Regions from separate parts of the Arthrobacter sp. 10L430 genome, predicted to be linked through region 1. Evidence: predicted binding sites of a transcription regulator. Region 1 holds the regulator's gene; the other holds the start of a gene.
The links. The regulator Rex, encoded in region 1, represses fermentation and respiration genes when NADH is low (regulators of the CRP and FNR family bind a similar motif). The targets are predictions, from matches to a motif close to CTTGTGAANNNNTTCACAAG.
Positions count from the first base shown of each region.

Region 2: araB (ribulokinase) is a predicted target of Rex. The motif match lies at 4,703-4,722, and genes of this name have one in related genera.

Region 1 covers NZ_JBFTJD010000004.1:208,659-216,609, reverse strand. The annotation lists gene AC1DDG_RS06425 (acetylxylan esterase) at 1-909, shown strand, start outside; gene AC1DDG_RS06420 (3-deoxy-7-phosphoheptulonate synthase) at 1,152-2,312, shown strand; gene AC1DDG_RS06415 (helix-turn-helix domain-containing protein) at 2,408-2,617, shown strand; gene AC1DDG_RS06410 (30S ribosomal protein bS22) at 2,844-2,942, shown strand; gene AC1DDG_RS06405 (HAD family hydrolase) at 3,236-4,054, opposite strand; gene AC1DDG_RS06400 (glutaredoxin family protein) at 4,172-4,426, shown strand; gene AC1DDG_RS06395 (redox-sensing transcriptional repressor Rex) at 4,516-5,211, shown strand; gene AC1DDG_RS06390 (hypothetical protein) at 5,296-6,171, opposite strand; gene AC1DDG_RS06385 (hypothetical protein) at 6,436-7,140, opposite strand; gene AC1DDG_RS06380 (YceI family protein) at 7,362-7,910, opposite strand.
Region 2 covers NZ_JBFTJD010000010.1:29,661-37,611, forward strand. The annotation lists gene AC1DDG_RS11200 (beta-L-arabinofuranosidase domain-containing protein) at 1-2,241, shown strand, start outside; gene AC1DDG_RS11205 (immunoglobulin-like domain-containing protein) at 2,323-4,563, shown strand; gene araB (ribulokinase) at 4,791-6,563, shown strand; gene AC1DDG_RS11215 (L-ribulose-5-phosphate 4-epimerase) at 6,560-7,270, shown strand; gene araA (L-arabinose isomerase) at 7,318-7,951, shown strand, end outside.

The DNA.
Region 1 (7,951 bases):
GAGGCGCGCGAGTTTCCGCTGGCAGCGGTTTTCGAGCCTGTGGAGAACTACCTGACGGTGATCGACACCTTCGACGTGACGTTCGCCGGCTATGGCGGTTCTCCGGTCAAGGGCTGGCTGCACCTCCCGGCGAACAGGGAGGCTGGAACCCGGCTGCCCGCCGTCGTGCAGTATGCCGGCTATTCAGGCGGCCGCGGCCTGGCCAACCAGGACACCAAGTGGGCCCAGGCAGGCTACGCGCACTTCATTATGGACACCCGCGGACAAGGCTACGGCGGCGCCGTGGGTGAGACCCCTGATCCTCATCCGTCTGCGGGCGAGGTGGCCCACGCAGGGCTGATGACCCGAGGTGCAGGCAGCCGGGAGGACTACTACTACCGGCGTGTCTATGTGGACGCGTTCCGCGCCGTCGAAGCGGCGCAGGCGCATCCGGACGTCGACGCTTCCCGGATTGTGGTTGCCGGCGTCAGCCAGGGCGGAGGCATCACGGTCGCCGTCGCAGGGCTTGCGGCCGGCAGGCTCGACGGCGTCGTCGCCGCCCTGCCCGACGTCCCGTTCCTTCAGGACTTTCCCCGTGCCATCGACATCACGCCGCGCGGCCCGTATCCCGAGATTGCTGCGTTTCTGGGCAGGCACCGCGAACGGTACGAGCCGATGCTGGCCGTGCTGAACTACTTCGACGGCGTAAACCTCGGCCGTGGCGCGACGGTCCCCGCGCTTTACTCGGTGGCGCAGATGGACGATGTCTGCCCGCCTTCCACCGTTTTCGCGAGCTACAACGCCTACGGCACAAATGGCGGTGGCGGAACTGCCAAGAACATCGAGGTCTACCGTTTCAACAATCATGAAGGTGGCCAGGAGCACCACTGGATCCGGCAGCTGCAGTTTTTGCGCAAGCTGGTGGGATGATCCGCCCCGCCGTTTGCGTGACGGACGGAATTTGCGGATCAAACAAATGCGAGGTTATGGTGTGGCTATGACTAACCGTTGGTATGCGTATTTTTCGTTGGCTCTGGAGGGGCCCGCGTCTAACTGACACGCATCCAACTTCCTTCAGAGCCAACAGGGCAGAGATCATTCTCTGCCCTTCGCCATTTCTCCGGCGGGTTCTGATCTGGGCCCGCTCCGTACCCCGGAACAGGACCCCGCACATGAGCACCGAAGCAGCCACCGAAATCCCGCAGAGCGTTTCGAAACCGTCCACGCCGAAGCAGTCCACCTCGAACTTAAGGGTCAGCGGGATCACCGCGCTCCCCACTCCTCAGGAGATGATCGCGGAACTGCCGCTGGACGCGCGGGTGGTGGACGTCGTCGAACGCGGCAGGGACGAAGTCAGGGCCATCATGGACGGCGTGGACGACCGATTGCTCGTGATCGTAGGGCCCTGCTCCATCCACGATCCCAAGGCCGGCCTCGAGTACGCCCGCCGCCTCGTCAGCCAGGCCGAGAAGCACAAGGAAGACCTGCTGATCGTCATGCGCGCGTACTTCGAAAAGCCGCGCACCACGGTGGGCTGGAAGGGCCTGATCAACGATCCGCGGCTTGACGGCACGCACGACATCGCCGCCGGCCTGCGCGAGGCGCGCCGCTTCCTGCAGCAGGTCACAGCGTTGGGGCTTCCCGCCGCCACCGAGTTCCTGGAGCCGATCAGCCCGCAGTACATGGCCGACCTCGTTTCGTGGGGGGCAATCGGCGCCCGCACCACCGAAAGCCAGATCCACCGCCAGCTGGCGTCCGGGCTCTCCATGCCCATCGGCTTCAAGAACGGGACCGACGGCGACCTCCAGGTTGCCGTCGACGCCTGCAGCGCCGCGGCGGCGGCCCAGGCTTTCCTGGGGATCGACGGCGAGGGTCGAGCCGCGCTCGTGGCCACCGCGGGAAACCCGGACACCCACGTGATCCTGCGCGGCGGCCGCAAGGGCCCCAACTACTCCGCCGCCGACGTCGAAGCGGCGTCAGCGAGGCTCGCCGCCAAGAACCTCAACCCGCGCCTCATCGTGGACGCCAGCCACGCCAACAGCGGCAAGAGCCATCACCGCCAGGCCGAGGTTGCGCTCGAAATCGGTGCGCAGTTGGAGGATGCGGGTACGGCCGCGGGTGCCATTGCCGGGGTCATGCTGGAGAGCTTCCTGGTGGGCGGCGCGCAGAACCTGGACGTGGCAGAACACGCCGCCGGGCGGTCTGAACTGGTGTACGGCCAGAGCGTGACCGACGCCTGCATGGAGTGGGATGTGACGACGTCCGTGCTCGACCAGTTGGCAGCATCGTCGCGGAAACGCCGGGGCTTTCACAATGGCCACGTGAGCCTCTAGAGTAACTAGCACACGGTTGTTCGATGGCTCAGCATCGGCGCACCGCACACAACATGGGATGCCGCAATGATGCTGAGAGCAAAGGAATATGGGAAATGTCCGAGTCGAACTTCTCGAACGCCAAGTTCTTGACCGTGGCCGAGGTGGCTGAGGTCATGCGCGTTTCCAAAATGACCGTGTACCGGCTGGTCCATTCCGGAGAGATGCCCGCCGTTCGGTTCGGCCGCTCCTACCGGGTTCCGGAGAACGCCGTCGAGCAGTACCTCAAGGGCGCTGTTGTTGACGGCCAGTCGGATACCGCCTGACTCTTGGTGCCTCGCTTTCCCCGGGATCTTAGTGACCGAGGCAACCGCCTTGGGGGCGGCTGCAGGTCATGGGAACAGTGGCGGTCAGTAGGGGGTCCGGATAAGCGGTACCCTGTTAAGGAACGTTTTACGTCATTGTAAGAATCTGTCAGTTGTTCAGTCTGTTGCTTAGTCCACGGACCTTTTTCATCAGACAGGTACTGCATCTAGTTTGTGAGGAACTTTCGTGGGTTCAGTTATTAAGAAGCGTCGCAAGCGTATGGCCAAGAAGAAGCACCGCAAGCTGCTTCGCAAAACGCGCCACCAGCGCCGCAATAAGAAGTAGAGATACTTCTACAGCGTCAATGCCCGCTCCCTTTCGAGGGTGCGGGCATTTTTGCGTTCTGGCGTGATTTCGCCCGAAAGGCGCTCCTACGGTCGCTGGGCGACCTCAGTCGCGCGTTCGGCGGCGTTGCGCTCCTGCTCGAAGCATCGCGTGCGTCGTGATGTCGCCTTCCCGTCGGCACCATCGCGGCCGCGGTGGTGACGCGCGAATGATCTAGGGACGCGCAAATGGCCTGGTGACACTGGAATTCGGGTGTCGAGGGGGATTTTGGGCGTCGCAGCGACGTTTCCGCGTCAGACCCGGGGGCCGCGGAAGCGGGAGTAGCCTCGCCAGAGGCCGTAGACGGCGCCGCCGGCGGTGGCGGCCTTGAGTCCCAGCGTGGCGGCGCGGCGGCCGGAGCGGAAGTCGTAGACCGGCCAGTTGTGCTCGCGGGCGTGCTTGCGCAGCCTGGCGTCCGGGTTGATGGCGACGGGGTGTCCCACGAGGGTCAGGAGCGGGATGTCGTTGTAGGAGTCGCTGTAGGCCCAGCAGCGCTTGAGGTCCAGGCCCTCGGCGTCGGCGATGCCCTGGACCGCCACCGCCTTGGCCGGCCCGTGCAGGATGTCCCCGACCAGCCGTCCTGTGTAGAGGCCGTCCTTAATCTCGCCCACCGTGCCGAGGGCACCGGTGAGGCCGAGTCGGCTGGAGATCACTGTGGCCACTTCGATCGGCGTCGCCGTGACGAGCCAGACCTTTCGTCCGACACGCAGGTGCTGCTGGGCCAGCGCCTTGGTGCCGGGCCAGATCCGGGATGCGATCATCTCGTCGTAGACTTCCTCGCCCAGGACCTTGATGTCCTCCACCGTAATACCAGAGGCGAGGGTCAGCGCGGAGTCCCGCACGGCGTGAACATCGTCCATGTTTTCGCCGCGGAGCACGAACTTGAACTGCTTCCAGGCCATCCCTGCGGCCTGCGGCAGGGTGAAGGCGCCGCGCTGATGCATTTTCCGGGCGACGTGGAAAAGGCTGGCGCCCTTCATGAGGGTGTTGTCGACGTCGAAGAACGCGGCCTCGCGGCGTTGCTGCGGTGCAACCGGCTGTTGGGCCACAGCGACGTACTTCTCCTCGGGCATGCCATTGAGTCTAGTCAATGCAGGGGAGGGCGCGGCCAGCGGACGGCGCGGCAACGCACTCGGCGTCACTGCGGCGTCGGCATCGCTCCGCGCCGGGAACGGCGATACGGTTGAAGCATGGCAAATCCCGACGTCGTTCTCCTCACCAAAGCTGACTGCCACCTGTGCGCTGCGGCGCGCGACGCCGTCGGGCGGGTTACTGCCGGGCTCGGACTGGAGTGGACGGATAAGTCGGTGGACGGCGATGACGCCCTGCGGGACCGCTATGCCGAAGAGATTCCGGTGGTGCTGGTGGACGGGATCCAACGCGACTTCTGGAAGATTGACGAGGCCAGGCTGGAGCGCGTCCTGCGCCAGGCGATGGCGACGTAGCAGCGAATTCCGCGCAATGGCACCGGCTTTGTTGACATAAGTGATGGGGATCTAGAGTGGACTCACAACGCGACGCAATGGAGCAGATAGTGACTTCGCTCGATTCACCACCCCAGGCTGTGCCGGGGGATACCGGAGCTGCCGGAAAGCAGATTCCGCCAGCGGCCGTGGCCCGGCTGACTATCTACCTGCGCGCCCTGAACTCCCTGCTGGCCGAAGGCACCGAACGCGTCTCGTCTGAGTCTCTGGCCGAGGCATCGGGAGTCAGCTCGTCCACGCTCCGCAAGGATCTGTCCCACGTAGGGTCATACGGCACGCGCGGAGTGGGCTACGAGGTGCAGTACCTGAGCCGTCACATAGCCGCCGCGCTCGGATTGACCCACGACTGGAAGGTCGCGATCGTCGGCGCCGGTAACCTCGGCAAGGCGCTGGCCAGGTACGGCGGCTTTGAGTCCCGGGGATTCGACGTTGTTGCCATTTTCGACGCCGACCAAATGGTGGTGGGCAACGAGGTTGGGTGGCTGCGCGTGAGCGACGCCGCGGACCTTGAAGCCGTGCTGGAGCGGACGGGGGCCAACATGGTGGTCCTGGCCTTACCCGCGGCCGTGGCTCAGAGCGTCTGCGACCGGGTGGTGGCGGCCGGCGTGCACAGCATCCTCAGCTTCGCGCCGGTGATGCTCCAGGTGCCCGACGGCGTGAACCTGCGCAAAGTGGACATGGCCACCGAGCTGCAGATTCTTGCCTACCACGCGCAACGGGCGCAGACCCCGGGGCAGCCGAACTAGAGTCCGGCGCTGTTGGGATCCGCGCCCGCTGATGCTGGGTGCCGACTGGGTCGTGCCTAGCGGCCCTTGACTATCGGCTCGTGGCTAGCGGCCGTACGGGCCGCCCGCGTACGGGTTGGCGAAGGGCTGCTGCTTCTTGAAATAAGGTGACGTTGTGGGCAGGTAGAGCATCACGATCGCCGCGATTCCAAGGACGGTCACCAGGGTGTTCAGGCTCAGCGGCAGGATGCCGAAGACGGAGAGGGCTGCAAAGACCGTGCCCAGGATGCGGGCCCAGTTCTTGCCCTTGCGGATGTTGAATGCCACCAGGGCATAGAGCCCGGCGCCGATGAGGCCAAAGACCACCATCGTCCCGATGATAAACGGCTTGACCTCCTCGAAGGGAATGTTCTGGCCGCTGCTCCGGACCTGGCTCTCGAACATGTTCCGCAGGGCGGGGTCATCCAGTGTGGGAATCGCGATGAGGATGGACAGGAGCCAGAGGACGCCTGCGCCAATGAGCATCCAGAAAGCTGTGTTCACAAGCTTGGGAACGCCGGCCGGGCCACCGCCCTGGGGCTGCTCCGAGGGGTACTGGGCATAGGGCGACTGGCCATAGGGCTGCTGCCCGTACTGCTGCTGTTGTCCATACTGGGGGGCGTTCTGGCCGTACTGCGGGGCGGGGGGAACGTTCTGGCCGTACTGGGGTGCCGGGGGAACGTTCTGGCCGTACTGGGGTGCCGGGGGAACGTTCTGGCCGTACTGGGGTGCCGGGGGAACGTTCTGGCCGTACTGCGGAGCGTTCTGGCCGTACTGGGGCTGCTGCGGACTCGCTTGGCCGTACTGCGGTGCCGGCGGAACGTTCTGGCCGTACCCGGGCTGCCCGGACCCTTCCCGGGCGTTCAGGTCCGGTTGGTTGGAATCCTGCTGGCCGGAATTTGGTTCGTTCGGATTCGGGGGCTGGACTGGAGGAGTGCTCATGAGCGTTCCTTTGCGTTATCGACGTCGGGATCGGCCACCGGGTTCAGAAGCCTGCCCTGCCCCCAGCATGGTTCAGTTCAACCGTACCCCTCGGCGGGCGCGGCAATGATCATTCCGGAGAGGTATTCCTGCACCGCAATTGCCCGGGCTGCAGCGCCGATCAGGGGCGGGGGACCGGCCAGTCGGATACGGCTAGAACGGCACACTCCCGCGGGCCTCCACCAGGCGAACAGGGGGCCCGTCGGAGGGCACCCTTCGCAGGGATCAGGCGTGGCCCCGGACGGCGGCAAACCAGCTTTGCGAGTTGGGGACCCACATGAGCACGGTTGCCACCAGGCTGGCCAGAAAGCCCAGTCCGTTGCCGCCCCGCCCGTCGGCGAATCCGAGACTGATGATGGAAAGCAGCAACGAGACGCCGGCAACTACGGTCAGGGCGAACCTGGCCCACTCACGGCCTTCCTTCATCTGCATCGCCAGGACAATCTGCGCCCCGGACAGGGCCAGAGCCACCAGCACCAGCAGCAGCACGAGGATCGCGAGGCCTGGTACGAATGCGAAGAGCACCAGCGCCCCGAACAGCCCGATCACCCCGGCCAGCAGGCCCACCAGTCCACCGATCACCCAAATCCAGTACGAGACCTTCAGCTCTGTGGGCAGCCCCATCACGCTGAACATTCCTGAGAAGCCGCCGCGGGGCATGACGTCGTTGAAACTGCGGGGGCGGTCGGCCGGAATCTCGAAGGGGAATCGTCCGGCGCGGCCCGGTTTGTTTGGCTGCCAGTAATGCCCGGAATCTTGCCCTTGATTCCCAAAGCGGTCCCCGTGCGCGTCGGTGTCGTGCTGGCCCGCAGCCTGATAACCCGCCGCCTGATTCCACCCTGTCTCCGGCGCCGCTGGAGGACGGTGGTCGCCTGACGGCGGTTCGGAGCCCGGCTGGTCAGGCTGCGGTACATCGCTGGGGTTGCTCATGGCTCTCACTGTAGACCCGGAAAATGGCTAATTCCAGAAGATCCGGGGCCATGTCACGGGGGTCATTCGTTGGCCATCGCTACGGCACGGCCGCAGTTCCCGGCAGGCGTTCAAGGGTGGAAAAACAAGGCATCAGGACAAGCCAAACGCCCCGCTTCGTGGAGACCACGGGCGGGGCGTTTGCACTGCAAAAGTCGGCGGGACCGACCTAGGCGTGCACGTTACGCAGCAGGGGCGATGAAGGCGAGCTCGAGGTTGATGGCAACCTTGTCGCTGACCAGGACTCCACCGGCTTCCAGCACGGCGTTCCAGGTGAGGCCGAAGTCCTTGCGGCTGATGGTGGTTTCGGCGGAAACGCCGGCGCGGGTGTTGCCGAACGGGTCCACGGCAACGCCGTTGAGCTCGGTCTCGAGGGCCACCGCACGGGTAACGCCCTTGATGGTGAGGTCGCCCTGGAGTTCGTAGGCGTCGCCCTTGGCAACGAGGCCGTTGGAAACGAAGGAGATCTCGGGGAACTTCTCGACGTCGAAGAAGTCTTCGCCGCGGACGTGGCCGTCGCGGTTGACGTCGCCGGAGTCGAAGCTAGCGGTCTGGATGGTGGCGTTGATCTTGGAGTCGGCCACGTTCTCGGCGAGGTCCAGGGTTGCGGTGGCTTCCTTGAACTGGCCGCGGACCTTGCTGATGCCTGCGTGCCGGACGGTGAAGGCGATTTCGCTGTGCGAATTGTCGAGGGTCCAGGTGCCGGTGGTGACGTTAGCGGGAAGTGCCATGGTGGTTCTCCTTGTATCAGTGGTGCTTCGGACGTTCATGC
Region 2 (7,951 bases), on a different contig from region 1:
TGCGTCAATGGTCAGCAGGTCGGCCAAAACACCTCCATGACACTGACCCCCGCAGCGCTCGGGAGCCTGGCGAATGTATGGCTTGGCCGGTCCCAGTACAACGACCCCCTGTACGCCGGCGCATACCAGGATGTGAACATCTGGTCGAGTGCCCTGACCGCAGCGCAGATCGGAGAGCTGGCCAGGGCACGAGCGTCCGCCACATCAGCAGGCGGCGGTGACATCGCCTCCGTCGACTGCGGTGAGACGAGCGGATCCACGCTCACGGACACGTCCGGCAAGAACCGGCATGCCACCCTGCGGCGCACCTGGGGCCAGCCCAGCCACCCCGGTTTTTTGGCGGCCTACCCGGAGACGCAGTTCATCGAACTGGAGACCCGAACCACCCCCGACTACACCCGTGTCTGGGCCCCTTACTACACGGCCCACAAGATCCTCAAGGGCCTGCTGGATGCTTACACGGCCACGAAGGAACCGAAAGCCCTTGACCTGGCGGTCGGCCTCTGCGACTGGATGCACTCGAGGCTGAGCAGACTCACCCCGTCCGTGCGCCAACGCATGTGGGGGATCTTCTCCAGCGGCGAGTTCGGCGGCATCGTCGAGGCTATCCTGGAGACCCACGGCCACTCCGGCAAACCGGAGCACCTCGAGCTCGCCAAATACTTTGACCTCGACTCCCTCATCGACGCGTGTGCCGACAACAAGGACGTCCTCACCGGCATTCATGCCAACCAGCACATCCCGATCTTCACCGGCTTGATGCTCATGTACAACACCACAGGCGAAGAGCGCTACTTCACAGCAGCCCGCAACTTCTGGGCAATGGTGACGCCCACGCGGATGTACAGCATCGGCGGAACCAGCCAAACCGAATTCTGGAAAGCGCCGAACCAGATCGCCGGCACGCTCGCTGACACCAACGCCGAAACCTGCTGCGCCTACAACATGCTCAAGCTCTCACGTGAACTGTTCTTCAAGGAGCAGAACCCCGCATACATGGACTACTACGAGCGGGCACTCGTGAACCAGGTGCTCGGCTCGAAGCAGGACCAGGACAACGCCGAATTGCCGCTCGCGACCTACTTCATTGGCCTTGAGCCTGGCGCAGTCCGCGACTTCACCCCGAAGCAGGGGACCACCTGCTGCGAAGGCACCGGCATGGAATCAGCGACGAAGTACCAGGATTCCGTGTACTTCACGGCCGAGGACAACAGCGCACTGTACGTGAACCTGTACATGCCCTCCGCACTCAACTGGCCGGACAGGAACATTACAGTCACCCAGGAGACCGCTTATCCGTTTGAGCAGCGGACAAAACTTACTATCGCCGGGTCCGGCCAGTTCGAGCTCCGGCTAAGGGTCCCGGCGTGGGCCACGGCAGGCTTCACCGTCCGCGTCAATGGGACTCGTATCGATGCCCAGGCGACGCCCGGCACCTACTTCACCGTCGCCAGGACGTGGAAGAGCGGCGACTCCGTTGAGATTGACTTGCCATTCACGCTCCGAGCCGAACGGGCCTTGGACGACCGGACTATTCAGACCCTCATGTACGGACCCGTCCACCTCGTCGCACGGGACAACCGCAGTACCCTCCTACCGTTCAGCCTGTATGGAACGGCCAAGCTCAACGGAGACCTCGCCCCGGCCGTGCAGCCGCTCGCCGGCAAACCCCTGCACTTCACCCTGGCCGGCGTCGAACTGGCACCCTTCCTCGAGGGAACGACCGATGCCTTCCACTCCTACTTCCGGCGGACTGAGCCGTCAGTGGTGTTTGGCGGCGCCGAATCCGGGGTCGCCAACCCCATGCGGGCCAATAAGTCCACCCTGCTTGACGACGTCTGGGATGCTGCTCCCTTCCTGAACAAGCCGGAACTGCTGAAGGGTGTGGCCCGGGTGGCCGGCACATGGGTCACCGAAGGCGGGCTCACCCAGTCTGATGCTGACCGAATCTACCGGGCCGCGCAGCGCGGAGCCTTCTCGCCTCCGGCAGGGGAGATCGATGACCTCCAGGGGATCGCAGATGCAGCCCGCGCGGCGGGCACCATCACCGTCGAATCCCACGCAATGCTGAGGGCCCGGCTGGAGTCGGCCCGGAAGGCAGCTGCGGAGAAGACCACGGCGAAGACCGTGCAATACCTCAACCAATACATCGACTTTGCCCAGCGAAGCGTCGGTGAGCCGGCCCTGCGGGACCTTCTGGTCAGCGGCGCGCAGGCGCTCATCATCAGGCTGACCTCCTGAACCGGTCTGCCCAAGAGGCCGGCATTTAGTTCCCATCCCGTCAACCGCGGCCTCGCGGCCGCCCTAACGAAAGCATCCTTCATGCCCCTAACGATTCTCAGAGCCCGCACAGGGCCGGCCGTCCTCACGGCGGCTGCCCTTGTGCTTGGCGGCCTCGCCGCAGGCGCCCCCGCCCAAGCCGCAATTGACGACGGCCTCGTCCTCAAATACAGCCTGACCGAACCGGCCAGCTCTGTAGCCGAAGACACCTCCGGACATGGCCGCAACGGCGTGATCAGCGGCGATGCCACCAGCCTGGGCAGCGAAGGGCTGCAGCTCGGCGGCACGGACGCCCATGTCCGCCTGCCGAACGACGTTATGCGCGGGCTCGACTCCATCACCGTCTCCACCGACGTGAAGATCGCGCCCGACCAGGGTGCCCCCTACTTCATTTGGGGACTGGGCAACACCAGCAACGGCGCAGGCAACGGCTACCTCTTCACCACCGGCAACTCCTACCGGACCTCCATCGCCAGCGGCAACTGGTCAACGGAGCAGACCACCAGCGCCAACCGCGATCTGGCACGCGACGCGTGGAAAACCATTACCTATACACTCAGCGGCGGAACGGCCGTTCTCTACGAAGACGGTACGGAAGTTGGGCGCAAGACCGGCGTCACCATCACCCCGGGAAGCATCGGGGGAGGAACGACGACGGCGAATTACCTTGGCAGGTCCGTCTACACCGGAGACAAGTACCTGAAGGGGCAGGTCCGCGACTTCCGCATCTACAACCGTGCCCTCTCGGCAGCCGAAGTACGCGAGCTCGGCTACGTGTCCCCGGAACAGCGGGTGGCCCTCGATCTCCAAAATCTGTCGCTCGGAGACACCAGTGCTGTGACGGCCGACCTGAAGCTGCCCACTGCCGGACCCAACGGCTCGGCTTACACCTGGACCTCCTCCGATCCGGCTTCCGTGTCACCCCAGGGAATTGTGTCCCGCCCGGCCAACGGAACAGGAAACGCCACCTTGACCCTGACCGCCACGGCCACCTCCGGCGCGGCATCGGCGTCGAAGTCGTTCTCCGTCACGGTGCCCGAAGACATCAGCGACGACCAGAAAGTCAGCGAGGCTGCCGCAGGACTGAACGTGTGGGATGCCGACGCGATCCGCGGGAACATCACCCTACCCGCGGCGGGGTTGCTCGGAACCAAGGTGGAGTGGAAGTCGAACCACGACGCCGTCATCACTGCCACCGGCGAAGTCAACCGGCCCGCCTACGGCAGCCGGGCGGCAAGCGTTGATCTGCAAGCAACCGTCACTCGCGGCAAGGCGAAGTCCAAGAAGAAGTTCCGTGTCACCGTCCTTCCGCTGCCCAAGACAGAGGCCAAAGAGGGCTACGCCTTCGCGTACTTCACCGGCAACGACATCGCCGGGGAGAACATCTCCATGGCTGCCAGCCGGGGAAATGACGCACTGAAGTGGGACGAACTCAATGGCGGAAAGCCGGTGGTGAAGTCCAGTCTTGGCACAAAGGGCCTGCGCGACCCGTTCGTCATCCGCTCGCCGGAAGGCGACAAGTTCTACATGATCGCCACGGACCTCTCCATCGGCAGTGGAACCTCGTGGGACGCCTCCCAGCGCCAGGGCAGCCAGTACCTGGAAGTCTGGGAGTCAACGGACCTTGTGAACTGGTCCGGGCAGCGGCACGTCAAAGTCTCCCCGGACACCGCGGGAAACACCTGGGCGCCTGAAGCCCATTACGACGAGAAAATCGGAGCCTACGTCGTCTACTGGGCCTCCAAAATCTATGCCGACAACGACCCGGGCCACGCGGGCGGCACCCACAACAAGATGATGTACTCCACCACGCGGGACTTCCGGACCTTCAGCGAGGCCAAAGTCTGGAACGACCCGGGTGACTCCGTCATCGACTCCACTGTTATCAAGGAGGGCGACACCTACTACCGCTTCACCAAGGACGAGGCCCGTGTCTCCGGGTGCCTCGACATCATGCAGGAGAAGTCCACGGATCTGCTGGCCGTCGATCTGCCCGAAACGAACCCGCGCAACTGGTCCCTGATGGCCAACTGCATCGGCAAGAACGCCGGGACCGGCGGCGTTGAAGGGCCGACCGTCTTCAAATCGAACACTGAGGAGAAGTACTACCTGTTCGTGGATGAGTTTGGCGGCCGCGGCTACATCCCGCTGGAGAGCACCAGCCTGGAGAACCCCAACTGGAAGCTCTCGACCAACTACGAGCTGCCGCGGGCTCCGCGCCACGGCACCGTCCTGCCCGTAACCAAATCGGAGTTGGACCGGCTGCACAGCCAGCTGGGTTAAGGCCCCGCGTCTCAGCGCGCCGCATCGCAGCGTCTGACATTTAGCAGGACAGGGGGCTCCGCCATGCCGGCGGGGTCCCCTGTGCTGTTTTTGCAACCGCAGGACCTGGAAATTGGTCACGGCCAATGCTTGACGCGCGGATATGTTAGCGTTCACAATCTAAGAGAATCATTTACGTTTTCGACACCGGGCACAGGGGCCAGTACCTCCCGGATGGAGGTTTTAGCATGCAATCTGTTGATGACACCGGTTTCACTGCCGGCAGCGAAACCTATGTGATCGGGGTGGATTACGGCACCTTGTCGGGCCGTGCCGTGGTGGTGCGGGTCCGCGACGGCAAGGAGCTGGGCAGCGGTGTGTTCGACTACCCGCACGCGGTGGTCACCGGGGCCCTTCCGGCGGATGTGGCGGACGTAGCCGATGGAACAGTAGCCCGGCTTCCCGGGGAGTGGGCGCTTCAGGTGCCGAACGATTACCGGGATGTACTCCGGCACGCTGTGCCGGCGGCGATCGAGGATGCGGGGATTGACCCGTCCGCGGTGGTCGGGATCGCGACGGACTTTACGGCGTGCACGATGGTGCCGGTCAAGGCTGACGGCACTCCGCTGAACGAGCTGCCGGGCTTCGCGAACCGGCCGCACGCCTACGTCAAGCTCTGGCGTCACCATGCGGCACAGGGCCAGGCGGACCGCATCAATGCGCTGGCGGCGGAGTTGGGCGAGACGTGGCTTCCGCGCTACGGCGGGCTGATCTCGTCGGAGTGGGAGTTCGCCAAGGGCCTGCAGCTGCTGGAAGAGGATCCGGAAGCGTACGCGGAGATGGACCATTGGGTGGAGGCGGCGGACTGGATCGTCTGGCAGCTGTGCGGCAACTATGTCCGCAACGCCTGCACGGCCGGCTACAAGGGCATCTACCAGGACGGCAATTACCCGTCCGAGAAGTTCCTGGCCGCCCTGAATCCGCAGTTCAGGGACTTCGTGTCCGCCAAGCTGGAGCACACCATCGGCCGCCTCGGCGACGCCGCCGGCTTCCTCACCGCCGAGGCCGCTGCCTGGACCGGACTGCCTGAGGGCATCGCGGTGGCCGTCGGCAATGTGGATGCTCACGTCACTGCACCGGCGGCCAAGGCTGTGGAGCCGGGCCAGCTCGTGGCCATCATGGGCACGTCCACGTGCCACGTCATGAACGGGGATGTGCTGCGCGAAGTGCCCGGCATGTGCGGGGTGGTGGACGGCGGCATCGTGGAAGGACTCTGGGGTTACGAGGCCGGCCAGTCCGGTGTGGGTGACATCTTCGGCTGGTTCACCAAGTACGGCGTCTCCCCGGAATACCACCAGGCTGCTGCGGCCGCGGATCTGGGCATCCACGAATACCTGACCGAACTGGCCTCCAAGCAGGCGATCGGCGAGCATGGCCTGATCGCCCTGGACTGGCACTCGGGGAACCGGTCCGTGCTCGTGGACCACGAACTGTCCGGTGTGGTGGTGGGCCAGACGCTGGCCACGCGCCCGGAGGACATCTACCGGGCGCTCCTGGAGGCCACGGCCTTCGGCACCCGCACCATCGTTGACGCCTTCCGCGACTCGGGCGTGCCGGTGAAGGAATTCATCGTGGCCGGCGGGCTGCTGAAGAACAAACTCCTGATGCAGATCTACGCCGACATCACCGGGCTGCAGCTCTCCACCATCGGCTCCGCCCAGGGCCCGGCCCTCGGCTCTGCCATCCACGCGGCCGTCGCCGCGGGCAAGTACGCGGACATCCGGGCAGCCGCGGCGGCCATGGGCTCAGCCCCCGGAGGCGTTTACACTCCCATTCCGGCGAACGTCGCGGCCTACGAGGAACTCTTCCGGGAGTACCGCACTCTGCACGACTACTTCGGCCGGGGAACCAACGAGGTCATGCACCGGCTCAAGGCCATCCAGCGGAAGGCCGCCAGCCAGCGCAACGACGCCAAGTCCCTGCAGGCACGGGCCCTCCTCACCGAAGGAGTCCCCGCGTGAGCGCCCTGCTGGATACCCTGGCCCGCGTCCGGGCCGAGGTCTGCGCACTCCACGCCGAACTCACCCGCTACGAACTGGTGGTCTGGACCGCCGGCAACGTCTCCGGGCGCGTCCCGGGCTATGACCTCATGGTCATCAAGCCCTCCGGGGTCTCCTATGACGACCTGACCCCGGAGCTCATGGTGGTCACGGACCTGTACGGCACTCCGGTCACCAGCCTGTCGGCCGACGCCAACGGCGAACCGGCGCAATGGGAGAACCCCGCACTGACTCCGTCCTCGGACACGGCTGCGCACGCCTACGTCTACCGGCACATGCCGGACGTCGGGGGAGTGGTGCACACCCACTCCACCTACGCCACGGCCTGGGCGGCGCGGGGAGAATCCATCCCGTGCGTGCTGACCATGATGGGTGATGAATTCGGCGGCACCATCCCGGTGGGCCCGTTCGCGCTGATCGGGGACGACTCGATCGGCCGCGGCATCGTCGAAACCCTGCAGGCCTCCCATTCGCCCGCGGTCCTGATGCAGAACCACGGCCCGTTCACCATCGGCAAGGACGCCCGGTCCGCGGTCAAGGCCGCCGTCATGTGCGAGGAAGTGGCCCGCACGGTCCACATCTCACGGCAGCTGGGCGAGCCGCTTCCCATCGACCCGGGCCAGATCGAATCCCTCTACGCCCGCTACCAGAACGTCTACGGCCGCTAGGCCCCACAACCTGGCCGCTAGGCCCCACAACTTTTCAGGAGAAACACATGTCCGACGCCAACACCACCTCCCTGGAGTCCTACGAGGTCTGGTTCCTCACCGGCAGCCAGCACCTCTACGGGGAAGACGTGCTGAAGCAGGTCGCCGCCCAGTCCCAGGAGATCGCCGCCGCGCTGAACGAGTCCTCCGAGGTCCCGGTCAAGCTGGTCTGGAAGCCTGTGCTGACGGATTCGGATGCCATCCGCCGCACAGCGCTCGAAGCGAACTCTGATGATTCGGTGATCGGCGTGACCGCGTGGATGCACACCTTCTCCCCGGCCAAGATGTGGATCCAGGGCCTGGACCTGCTCCGCAAGCCCCTCCTGCACCTGCACACCCAGGCCAACGTGGAACTGCCGTGGGCGGACATTGACTTCGACTTCATGAACCTGAACCAGGCCGCGCACGGCGACCGCGAGTTCGGCTACATCCAGTCCCGCCTCGGCATCCCGCGCAAAACCGTCGTCGGGCACGTGTCCAACCCGGAGGTCGCCCGCCAGGTCGGAGTCTGGCAGCGCGCCTCGGCCGGCTGGGCCGCCGTCCGGACCCTGAAGCTGACCCGCTTCGGTGACAACATGCGCAACGTCGCCGTCACCGAAGGCGACAAGACCGAAGCCGAGCTGCGCTTCGGCGTCTCGGTCA